3 regions of the Novosphingobium sp. G106 genome follow, and region 3 is predicted to be linked to each of the others. Evidence: riboswitches for the same ligand, from Rfam matches in the RefSeq annotation. Region 3 holds a riboswitch; each other region holds the start of a gene.
What was found. Region 3 has a riboswitch for cobalamin ahead of KRR38_RS07190 (CbtB-domain containing protein). Riboswitches for the same ligand answer to the same signal wherever they lie in the genome.

Region 1 (3,869 bases), 3.3 Mb from region 3:
GTTCTCGTCGAACAGGTTCTCGACGCGGCCGAACAGCGTCACGTTGTCGGTCAGCCTGTATTCGGCGTTGAGATTGACCAGGGCATAGTCCTTGAGCGTCACGTTGACCGGCACGAAGCTCGGATCGGTGAAGGCGACATCCTGCTGCTTGCCGTTGTAGCGTACCGTGACCGTTCCCGAGAACCGCTCGTCCGCGCTCGACCAGGTGGCGTTGAAGCTGCCGATATGCTTGGCCCGGCGCACTTCGACCGCGCCGTTCTCCTTGGCGTCGAGATAGGTATAGGCGGCGTCGATCCGCAGCTGAGGGAATGGCCGGGCGGCGAAGGTCACTTCGACGCCTTGCTGCTTCGACTTGGTCGTGCGGTTGCTCGGCGTGGCGGTGAAGTTCGGCGGCGGGAAGGTGGTGAAGATCTCGTCCGTCAGCCGGTCGTTGAAATAGGTCGCGCCGAGCGTCGCCACGTCGCCCAGCTTCTGCTCGATCCCGGCTTCCCAGCCCTCCGACTTCTCGGGCTTGAGGTTGGGGTTGCCAATATATTGGCCATTGACGAAACCGAAGAGCTCGAAATAGCCGGGGTTCTTGATCCCGGTGCCATAGGCCGCGTGGACCCGCGTGCCGGTGGGGAAGGCATAGCTTCCTTGCACGCGCCAGGTCGTCGTGTCGGCGAAGCGGTTGTTCCAGTCCTGGCGGATCGAGGCGCCGAGCGAGGCCGTGTCGTTGACGGTCAGCTCGTACTGGCCGACGAGGCCGATGTTGGTGGTGCTGCGCCGGCCCGTGAACGGGTCGAAAGGCGAGCCTGTCGACGGCGTGTTGTTCTGGAATTCCTCGCGCTCTGCATCGAGCGCGGCGGTCAGCTTGTGGACGACGCCTTCATCGCCGAAGCGCAGGCTCGATTCATAGGATCCCTTGTAGCGCCGGCCGTTGCTGCCGGTGTCGCGCACCGGGCCGGTATAGCCCTTGCGCGTGACGTCGACGTACTGGCCCGACAACGCATTGGTCCAGCGCCCGTCGAGCGCGGTGAGTTCGGCGCGGAGCAGCGCGTAGATGCTCGACTTGGTCGCACGCACGCCCGGGCTGTCGATGATGAAGCCGAACAGCGGGCTGGCCGGATTATCGTCGGGCAGGTCGATGTCGTAGTCGGTCCAGCTGTAGCGGGCGACGCCGGTCAGCTTGAAGTTCGGCGCCGGCGACCAGGTCAGCTTGGTGTTGATGCCGGCCGTTTCCGAACCGACGTCCCGCTTGCCGTTCCGCGCGACGGGCGTGCCATCGGTGCGGTAATAGCCGCCCGAGACGACGTAATCGAGCGTGTCGTTCGCGCCGGCGTAGCGCGCCGCGCCGTCGAAGGTGCCGAAGGTGCCGCCCTCTGCGCGGGCGGTGAAACCGGGCGCTTCCCTGCCGGTCAGCGTGATGTAATGGATCACGCCGCCGATCGCGTCCGAGCCGTAGAGCGAGCTTTGCTGGCCGCGCAGCACTTCGATGCGCACGGCGGGATCGGCGATCATGCCGTTGAGGTCGAATTCGCCGTTGAACGGATCGGATGCCTCGATCCCGTCGATCAGCATCAGCGTGTGGTTGGCCTCACTGCCGCGCAGGCGGACCTGGGTGAGACCGCCGATTGCACGGCTGACCGCGACGCCGGGTACGTCGCGCAGCACGTCGGAAACGACGCGCGTCTGGCGGGCGTCGATCGCGGCGTCGTCGAGCACCGTGACCGAGGCGCCGAGCTTGTCGATCGGGATGCCTTCGCCCGAGCGCGAGGCAGTGACGACGATGGTCTCGCCGGCTTCGTTGGTGGCCGACTGGTCGGGATTGGTCGCCGCGAATGCGGGCGTGGCCGCGCTCAGTGCGAGCAGCGAGAGATACTTGGTCTTCATCATGGGCTTTGGCCCCCCTGTATGCGCGAGCGTGGCGGGGGACTGCCGGGGCGCAATCGCCATCGGCCGACGTGTCGGCTGCGGACTGGCGCTTTCATGCCCGCGACCAACGCACCGAAGCGGACCCCGCCGCTTGGTTCGTCGCTCAGACGGAGATACCGTGCCGTGGCCAATCCCTGGGCCAAGGCAAGAGCGACCAGTGCGCCGGCCGGTCTCCTGGCTTGCGGGTTACGGCACGATGCACGACCTTCCCAGGCGCTGCCGTTTCGGCTCGGCCCAGTGGCGGCTCCTTCCTCCAAGGAGCCCTGTGCATCGCGCTATCCGCTTACAGTTGCAGGGACAGCCTCGGCTTTGGCGGGTAAATCCCGCCTACCGTGTTCCCGGATTAAGCCCCTTGCGGGGCACCGGCGCGATCTTTTCGGCCTTGGGAAAACCGGCTGGCCGGGGCGCGGCTTAGGCGCAATGGGCGCCTATGCCAATCCCCGGCAGCTTCGGCGTTGCTCTCCGGGAGAGCAGAGCCACTGCCGCCGTGGCAATGTCCGGGCGCTTTACCTCCCGACATGCCTGCCGCATCCTTCTGGGCAAAACAGAGAGAGGGACTGTGATGCTGAAGGGCGCCGAGCTCGATCTGCCCTATCTGACGATGGAGGAGGACGCCTTCGCCGTCGATCCCTTCCCGCATTTCGATCGCGCACGGGCGCAGCATCCCTGGCTGGCACGTTGGACGCTGGGCTATGTCGTCACCGACTACAAGGCGATGCGCGACCTGTTCGCCCAGGAAGGGCGGATGCGGATGATGTATGACGATATCGTCGCGATCATGGACGCCAAGGGCACGCCCTGGGGTGATTTCCGGCAGCGGCACATGCTCTCGATGGAAGGGGCGACGCACAAGCGCGTGCGCGACGTGCTGGCGCCGTCGTTCACCCCGCGCCAGGCGAACCAGCATCGTCCGCTGATGCAGCAGACGATCAACGAACTGCTCGATGAATGGGCACCCCGGCGCGCCTTCGATTTCGAGGAGTTCGCTTCCTATTTCCCGATTACCGTGATGTGCCGGCTGATCGGCGCCTCGCCTTCGGTGATCCCGGGGCTGCGTTCGGCGATGGAGGCCATCGGGCTTTCCACGTCGATGGACAAGCGCTGGCTGCCGGCGATGCAGGAAGGCGTCGTCACGATGGAGCGCTTCACCGACGACCTTATCGCCCAGCGCCGGGCCAATCCGCGTGACGGCGAGGAGCCGGACCTGCTCGACCTGCTGCTCCGCACCACGGCTGACGGTGGCCTAACCGACCGCGAGCTCGGCGATATCCTGATCTTCCTCTTCGTCGCGGGCTACGACACCTCGAAGAACATGCTGACCTTGACGATGCGGCTGCTGATCGACCGGCCCGAAGTCTATCGCCGCTGCGCCGAAGATCATGCCTTTGCGCGCAGCGTCGTCGAGGAGAGCTTTCGCTACGGTTCCACCACTTCGAACCAGCGCGTGCTCAACGAGGACATCGCATACCGCGACATAGTGCTGGAGAAGGACGCGATCGTCTGGTTCCCGCTGAGCATCGCGACGCACGATCAGCGCTATGCCGACCGTGCCGACAGCTTCGATCCGGAGCGCGAGCAGAAGAGCCCGCATATCGGTTTCGGCCTCGGCGCGCATATCTGCCTTGGCCAGTACATCGCCCGCGCGCAGATCCACGAAGGTCTGCACCTGATCGCGCAGCGCTTGGTCAATCCGCGCTCGCCCGGGCCTGAGGGCTACCGGCCGTTCCCCGGCACCTGGGGGCTGCGCGGCCTGCCGATCGCATTCGATCTGCCCGATTGAATATAAACCAAGCGTTTGCTACATGTCTGTCGAAAGCATCGTGGAGAGGACATGATCGACGTCGCCGAGCTCACCGACAGCACCAATCTGATCGGGAATCCGCAAGCGCTGCGCCAGCGCTATCTCGATGACGGCGTGGTCTTCCTGCGCGGGGTGATCGATCCCGAACTGATGG
Region 2 (3,869 bases), on a different contig from region 3:
ATTCGATCGGACTCGCCAGCGCGTTGATTGCGGCGACGGCGATCGCGCTGCCGCCCAGTCGCCCTTCGACGATGCCGCAGGGCACCGGCCGGGCTTCCCAGAGCGCAGCCTTCGATTCCATGGCGCCGACGAAGCCGACCGGACAGCCGACGATCGCAGCCGGGCGCGGGCAGGCCGGGTTTTCGAGCATGTTGAGCAGGTGGAACAGCGCGGTGGGGGCATTGCCGATCGCTACGACCGCGCCGCCAAGGTACGGGCGCCAGAGTTCGAGGGCTGCGGCCGAGCGTGTGTTGGTCATGGCCTTCGCTCGGTCTGGAACGGTCGGATCGTGCAGCGTGCAGACGATCGCATTGTCCGCGGGCAGTCGCGATCGTGTGATCCCCTCGGCGACCATGCGCGCGTCGCACAGGATTGGCGCACCTGCGGCCAGAGCCTTTGCGGCGACTGTCGCGAAAGTCGGCGAGAAGCGGATATGCGCGGCGAGCTCGACCATGCCCGCGGCGTGGATCATGCGGACCGCCACGCGTTCCTCGTCGGACGTGAAGCGGGAGAGTTCGGCTTCGGCACGGATCGTGGCAAAGGACTGGCGGTAGATGGCCTGGCCATCGGTTTCATAGACGTGGGGCATCAAGCGGCTCCGAAAGCGGCGAGCAGTTCGGTGGCGGTAAGCCCGGAGCGCGTCGGTGGATCTGCGGGGCGGGCGGCGAAGGCCAGGTCGAACCGGCCGCCGCGTCCGGTCACGGTGACGTCGGCCATGCCGGGATGCGCGCATCCCTTGGCGCAGCCCGACAGATGCAGCCGGCCCGTGACCAGGGAAGCAAGTCGCAGCGAAAGAGCGCGGGTTTCCACCGTCGCCTGGGGACATGCGGGCGCACCGGGACAGGCCGCGGCGCGCATCGCCGGATGGCCGGGCGCGTCGACGAAGCCCTCGACACGAACCGGCCGAGCCTCTTCGAGCAGCAGCCTGCGCCAGGGCGTGAGGCGCAGCGCAGAGGCACCGCTCCGCTCGGCCAAGTCGCGCAGCGCCGACGCCTCCATACTGCCGAACGGCACTCCCCAGACGTGACCGAGCGGATGAGGGCCGGGAAGGGGCGGCGCGCGGGGAGTGGCCGGACGCAGATCAGCCCGCGCCCAGGCCGGCAGCGGCGCGGCGTGACGCGCGACCCGTCCGGTCTCGGATCCGCCGGTCTCGACGAACCAGTGCGCCAGCGCGATGAGTGCGTCCACGGCCGTGTCGGGCGCCACCGGTGTGCCGCCCGCTCGCCCGTCCGCGCGCAGCAGCAGGGTGCCGTCTCCGCTCCGCTCGATCCTGAAGTCCGCCGGCGCGTCTGTCAGCATCGGGGCGTTTCCGGCATCGATCGCGAAGCCGACCTTCGAGGGCAGCGTCGGCAGGGCGGAAAGGCGTGAGGCCAAGGCCTCTGCCAACCGCGCGTTATGGTCGGCAGCCTGCCAATCGGGCGCGACGAGAATGTTGCGCCGCGTCTCGAGATCGGCGGCCGGATCGACCAGGTCGAGTGCGATCAGCGCGTCGACCACGACATGCCATTTGTCGTCGATCACCCCCCGAATTTGCAGATTGGCGCGATTGGTCAGGTCGATCAGGCCGTTGCCGAAACGCGCGGAGGCATCGCACAGGCCCCGGACCTGATCTGGGCCCATGCGGCCGAGGCGCGGCTTTATGCGAACGAGCAGGCCGTCGCCCGCTGCCATCGGACGCCAGGCGTCCGGGCACCAGCCGCGGATGCGATGGTTCACGCACGTCCCTCCAGCAGGCGGTCGGCCGGATTCCGTGCGCCGGGTGGCAAACATTGCGATATCAAATTCAAGCCCACTCCGTTCACACCGAGCAACGATGGATGGGCTTGCCGATGTCCAGTCGGCCGATGCGCAACGGCGGGGGTGCAAGAAGCGCCGCTCGTCACGCACCGATGCAGCCCAGCCGCAAAGGTTCGTCGCCCGGACGGAGTACACCGTGCCTCGGCCATCCCCTGGGCCAGGGCAAGAGCGACCAGACGCTGGCAGGTCTCCTGGCTCGCGGGTCAAAGCGTGCTGCATGGCCTTCCCAGGCAACGGACGATGGTCCGGCCCAGTGGCTGCCTCCCCGTCTCAGAGGAAGCGATATGCCTCACGCTCGCCGCTTACAGTTGCAGGGACAGCCTCGGATTGAGGTGGCAAGACCACCCGCACCGCGTTCCCTATTAAGTCCCTTACGGGACACCGGCGCGATCTAGTTCGGCTCGCTTATGCGAACCGACTGGATATCCCCTATAGGCTTACGCCGACCTTCGCAACTCATCGCTGAATTCTCTTCAGCGGGCGTTTGCGAGGGAGGGCAGTGCGCATTTGCGACAAAGGAAGAGCGGGCAAAGCTGAGCTGTCCTTCAGACGGATCGACGCCGAGGATCTCCGCGGGAGCACGGTGCTCCGCTAGCAATTGGGTGCTTGAGCACGGCAACCGCATCATCACGATAGTTGCGCCATTCGTCATCGACTTCGAGGGAAACCGAGGGATTATATCCGTCGGCGTTTATGCTGAGACGTTGGGCCGCGATTACTCGCGAAATCCGCTCGATGGCGCTGAGTTGGGACACCGGCATGAATCACCCTTTCAGAAGCTGCGCGGCGGCGTTGCGCGCCTCGCGGCTGTTGCCAACGCGGTCGATAAGCTCTTGGGCCTGCGTGACCAAGAGCCCGAGCTTCTCGGTGAAATGACGAAGCTCGTGCCCCTCTCCTCCCGCCACGAACTGACGATCGCGTCCCGGTTTGGTTGTGTCGCTGACCATGGTCATCTCCTTACGACCTCAACACCCGCCCAGTCGCGCGGTTCCCCGGGACTGAGGGTGCGTCGAGATGCCCGCGCGTCGGCAAAGGTTTTTCTGTCAGAGGGGATTCATTTTAGCCGTCTGATATCGGCGCTTCCCAGGTCATCATAGGACCCGCTTCGAAGTTCGACGAGGCCGCGGATGACGAGTTCACGCAAAACCTCAGCCCAGGTTTCGATCGAAAGCTGCGTCATGTTCTCCACGCCTTCCTTGGCGAGTCCTAACATGTCCTGGTCAAAAGCTAGGAGCTGCTCATTGGTCAGAAGGGTTGCGTCGATCATCGCACGGACAGGTTTTGATTAGCGCGCATATTCAATCAACTCTGCAGGGGATAAGCGGCGTGCCAAGCCCGAAGCCTGCAAGCATCGCATTAATTTTCGATCGCCAAAAAGTCTTTCTGGTGCGGCTACTGGCGGCCGTGCCGACGATCGTGACATCCCGACTGCGAGTAGGGGCTGGCTTGGACGTGGTGGATACGACGATGCTTTACCCCTGCCATCGCCACCCGCTCGTCGGTGATGGTCGTCAGTTTGATCCAACTGTGTCCATGTAGATCGCAGCGTCGGGCCCCTGCCATAAACCAATGCTCGGGCAGTTCGTCGATGTCGGCTACCGATTCTGTGATCTGGACAAACGAGGCCGGCGCTTCGCGTTCGCGCATAAAGCGCTCTCCCATGTGTCCCTCCTTTCGCTAGAAGCGATGGAATGGGTACTTTTATCTACTAGCGGGCCGGGCATGCTCTGGCATCCTCTCCTCGCTCACCCGGCCCTAGACGGACTCCTCGCACAAAGGCTGAACCCGACTGTTGCCAAGGTACTACACCCACGGATGAGAGCCCTATAACTTTGGAGGGGCTGGAAAAAGGGGCCCGATCGTTGCCGATCAGGCCCTGACAGTTTTGGGAGAGGATGCCTGTAAGGCGTCTCGGTTGTGAGCTTCAGCGAAATATGCTGCAAGTGCGAATAACTGATGTCTGATTGAGGAAAACTCGATTGCCGGCGCCAGCGCTGAGCTTTAGACCTCAGCGAGTTTTGAGTGGAGAGAGT
Region 3 (3,869 bases):
GCCGACTGCGCCGGCATCGGCGAAACGGCTGCCCCAGTCGCGCGCCAGCGAGATCGCGCTGCGCTGGCTGCAATAGGAATCGTCCTGGCTCGCCACGACGACGCTGGGGAAGGGCAACTCGGAGCGCGGGCAGGCGGAGAAGCGCGAAAGCCTCGGATCTAGGCCAGGACGGTCGACGTCGGGCGGGGCGACAAGCAGGGCGCCGATGACGTTGGTGTCGGGACCGGGCCGTTCGTATTCGGCCCACCAGGCTACGGTCATGCAGCCCAGGCTATGCGCGACGAGCACGACCGGCCGGTCGGCACGATGGATCGCGAGGTTGAGCTTGTTGACCCAGGTATTGCGGTGCGGGTCGTCCCACATGCCCAGCTCGACGCGGTGAACATTGGCGCGTTTGCGTTCCCAGTGGGTCTGCCAATGGTCCGGACCGCTATCGTTGAGTCCGGGAATGAGCAGGATCAGGGGCTCCTGATCGTCATGCTTTCGCGTGTTTTCAACATGGTAGGCCATGGTCGTAACTCCTGAGAGGACAGGCTGGCCGGTCGACTCGGAATACGTCCCGACAGGTCTCTACATAATTCAACCATTTTAATAGACAATAGAATTGCGTCGCAAGGACGGCCTGCTGCGCCGGAATGAATTTGGTTGCGATAGAGAGTGTCTGCCGTCGGGATCGGCGGTGAAATCGGAACGTGGCGGCAGCAGGCGCTTAACCAAGGAAAATTTTCGCGGGGCAGCAAAAAATGGAGCTCCGGATTCCATGGCATGGCGGGGTCTTAACCAAGCAGCTTCTTTCCGAAGTGCATGCCTGGCCGACAAGGAGATTGCCGTGCTGAACGATATTCTGTTCTTCGCGAGCGTAGTGACCTTTTCGGCGGCGGCGATCCTCGGGTACTGGCAGCTGCTTCGCGCCGAAGCCGAAGGGCTCGAGGAACCGGTTGCCGTTGGCACTGAACCCGAGCTTTTGCCGGAGCCGGTGCCCGCGACTGTCTAACGAGCCAGCGATTCGATGTCATCCGCGCCCTAACAGCGCCTTCCGGGCGCAGGCGGCGCTATTTCATCATCAGCATGATGCCCCAGCTCAGCCCCGTTCCGGCGATGAACAGCGGCCAGGACCAGGCCACGTAGTGGCCCTGAACCGCGAACTCGTGAATGTTGAGGAAGCCCCCAGTCGACTGGCCGGCCCAAATCGTGCCGGACACGACAAATGTCAGGATGGCCCCCAGCAGGATCGCCTTGAGCAGTGACATGACCATTCCCCCGTCAGAATGTAACTGGTGCTTTTACAGGCTTTTTCGATCCAGAAGATTAACCGGCGATCTTAGCCTGTGAAAGCCCCATCCGAAAAAGGTAACGGGGACTAAATGCTATGATTTTGTCGGGGATCCGTGCGACTGCGCGCGAATGATCCGATCGGCCAGGGCTCCGAAGCCTAGGCCGATCGCGGCCCAAAGCACGGCTTGAGTGCCCAGCGATGCGATCCGAAACGCCCAAAGGAGCGAGGCCGGGAAATCGGCGGGAACCTCGTCGATCACGGGGAGTGCCAGTTGGCTCAAGGCAATGCCGACGATGAAGGCCGCTGCTCCGCACAGCGATGCGTTGAAAGGATCCATGTACTCCCAGGCAACGCGTCTGATCTTCATCGCCAGCACGGCCATGGCAATCGAAAGTGCGATCAGGCCGAAATAGGCGGCAGTGCGCAGGCCTACCGTTTCATGCTGTCCGACCGCGGGCGGTGTCGGCGGATACTTGAGCGCGGGCACGATGACGATGAGCAGGAATGCTCCGGCCGCCAGCAGTAGCGCGAAGCTGCGCGGTCCGATCAGCGCCCAGCGGCCATAGCCGTAGGCGAAGACCAGCGCGAAGATGCCGCCGACCGCAGCGCCATAAAGTGCCATCGCCGTCAGCAATCCGGCCCCCTTCTGGGTATCGCGGCTGACCAGTTCAGGACCTTCGTCGGCATGATGCCCGGGATCATGGGCCGCGTGCATCGCTTCGAAGGCGATGGCTCGGTCCACATGCGGCTCGGCGAAAGTCCGTGCGAACAGGGTGGAGAGCAACGCCGCGAGCACGCCAACGAGCATGCCCCGCCACAGCAGGTCCTTGGTCATGTCAGGCCTTCCGCCGTTAGTGGCAGGGGAAGCCCAGCAGGTGGCGGCCGTCGTGCACGAATTCGTGGACGTACATGCCGTCGAATAGGGAGAAGGCGCCTTGCTCGGTGCTGACGAAATAGAGGAAGATCGTCGCGATCAGCAGGCCGAACACCGCCCAGGGCAGGATTTCCTCGACCGGAATCGTCGTCGTGCCGGCCACGGGCACGAAAGTGTCGTCGAAATAGGCGGCAGTCGCCATCGGTATCACTCCGCTCGGGCTAGCGCGGCCCGTCGTTGAACATGATCCGGGGAAAGGTCTGACTCTCGACTGCCGGAGGCATCGTCGATAACAGTGGCGCGACCGTGCCGGAATTGCACCGGCTTCTTTGCCCCGGTTCGCTTCCTCCCGAATAGGAGCGAACGAGCCGCGGCGTCAATCTCCCGCGGAGGTGTTTCCTGGCCACGCGCCTCAGACTGCTATGCTGCGGCGCGACCGCCGCGAGCCGGACGGCGGCATTTCCGCGCCGTGACGAGCCGCTCGACGAGGGAGGGCGACGCTTGGCCGCTGCGCGGGTTCTGGGCGGTCCTGTGCCGGCAATCGCCTTCGTCGCGCCCGACCCTGCAGCGCGCGAAACGGCCTCGTTGATGGGCGTCGCGGCTGAGGTCGAAACGATTCTCGCCGATAGCGACCACGGCGACTGGACGGGCCACAGCCTCATCGAACTGCAAGGCTCCGATCCGACCGGACTAGCGCTCTGGCTGGCCGAGCCTGCATCTGGCGCTCCTCGCGGCGAAACACTTGTGGCAGTCGCAGCGCGGGTCGGGCCGTGGCTCGACCGGATCGCCGAAACCGAGGCCACGGTGCTGGCAATCACCCATCCCGCGGTGATCCGCGCGGCAATCGCCCATGCGCTGGGATGCCCGCTCGAGACCACGCTCAACATCGATATCGCGCCGCTTTCCGAGACTTCGCTCTCGTTCAATCGCCGCTGGCGGTTGCAGGGCCTGACCGCCGGATAGCCAAACGGCTTGCGCAGATCGCCGCACCTGTCTAACCAGCCGCCGTCCATGCAGCGGTTCGACCGCGGTGGGCAATGATCGCGCCGGTGCCTCGCAAGAGGCTTAAAATGGGAACGCGGTGAGGGCGGCAGGCGCAATCCTGTCCTCCGAATCCGAGGCTGTCCCTGCAACTGTAAGCGGCGAGCGCGATGTACATGTGCGGCCGGGCAGACAGCCCCGAGCCGCCAGCCACTGGGCCGGACGCTAACTCCTGCGAGGCCTGGGAAGGCCGTGCATCAAGCTATGACCCGCGAGCCAGGAGACCTGCCGGCGTCTGGTCGCTCTTGCCTTGGTCCAGGGGATGGCCGCGGCACGGTGTACTCCGTCTGAGCGACGAACGAGCGGCAGGGGCCGCATCGGAGACGTGCGACGGTCGCCCAGGCGTCCGGCCGCTGCGCGTGCCGACCGTTCGCGAACGGCACGCCCCCGCCCGACGTCGACTGACGCCGATGGGGTAACTCCGAATGAAGAATACGTTTTCCAGCATTTCCCGCATTGCTTTGGCTTGCACTCTGGCCGGCATTGCACCCGCGATGGCCCATGCCGACGACGCGGCCGATACTGCGGATCGCGACGCGGACAGCATCCTCGTCGTCGGCCAGCGCACGGCCGCGCTCGATACCACGCAGTCCACCGGCAGCCGGCTGGGCCTCTCGGTGCTCGAGACGCCGGCCTCAATCGCCATCGTCGACGGCGAGACGCTGCGCGCGCGCGGCG

Region 1: linked by a shared signal. The riboswitch ahead of KRR38_RS23445 (TonB-dependent receptor) and the one ahead of KRR38_RS07190 (CbtB-domain containing protein) in region 3 are both predicted to bind cobalamin.
Region 2: linked by a shared signal. The riboswitch ahead of KRR38_RS32640 (cobalamin biosynthesis protein CobG) and the one ahead of KRR38_RS07190 (CbtB-domain containing protein) in region 3 are both predicted to bind cobalamin.

The regions. Positions count from the first base shown of each region.
Region 1 covers NZ_JAHOOZ010000001.1:4,857,370-4,861,238, forward strand. Annotated here, with positions in the region: gene KRR38_RS23445 (TonB-dependent receptor) at 1-1,875, opposite strand, end outside; cobalamin riboswitch at 2,061-2,296, opposite strand; gene KRR38_RS23450 (cytochrome P450) at 2,477-3,694, shown strand; gene KRR38_RS23455 (phytanoyl-CoA dioxygenase family protein) at 3,746-3,869, shown strand, end outside.
Region 2 covers NZ_JAHOOZ010000003.1:116,851-120,719, reverse strand. Annotated here, with positions in the region: gene KRR38_RS32645 (precorrin-8X methylmutase) at 1-628, opposite strand, end outside; gene KRR38_RS32650 (precorrin-2 C(20)-methyltransferase) at 1-2, opposite strand, end outside; gene KRR38_RS32640 (cobalamin biosynthesis protein CobG) at 628-1,755, opposite strand; cobalamin riboswitch at 2,000-2,237, opposite strand; gene KRR38_RS32635 (DUF3606 domain-containing protein) at 2,601-2,783, opposite strand; gene KRR38_RS32630 (hypothetical protein) at 2,891-3,103, opposite strand; gene KRR38_RS32625 (hypothetical protein) at 3,229-3,498, opposite strand.
Region 3 covers NZ_JAHOOZ010000001.1:1,511,378-1,515,246, reverse strand. Annotated here, with positions in the region: gene KRR38_RS07210 (alpha/beta hydrolase) at 1-510, opposite strand, end outside; gene KRR38_RS07205 (hypothetical protein) at 605-994, shown strand; gene KRR38_RS07200 (hypothetical protein) at 1,053-1,250, opposite strand; gene KRR38_RS07195 (CbtA family protein) at 1,368-2,111, opposite strand; gene KRR38_RS07190 (CbtB-domain containing protein) at 2,128-2,352, opposite strand; cobalamin riboswitch at 2,386-2,514, opposite strand; gene KRR38_RS07185 (histidine phosphatase family protein) at 2,550-3,113, shown strand; cobalamin riboswitch at 3,181-3,439, shown strand; gene KRR38_RS07180 (TonB-dependent siderophore receptor) at 3,617-3,869, shown strand, end outside.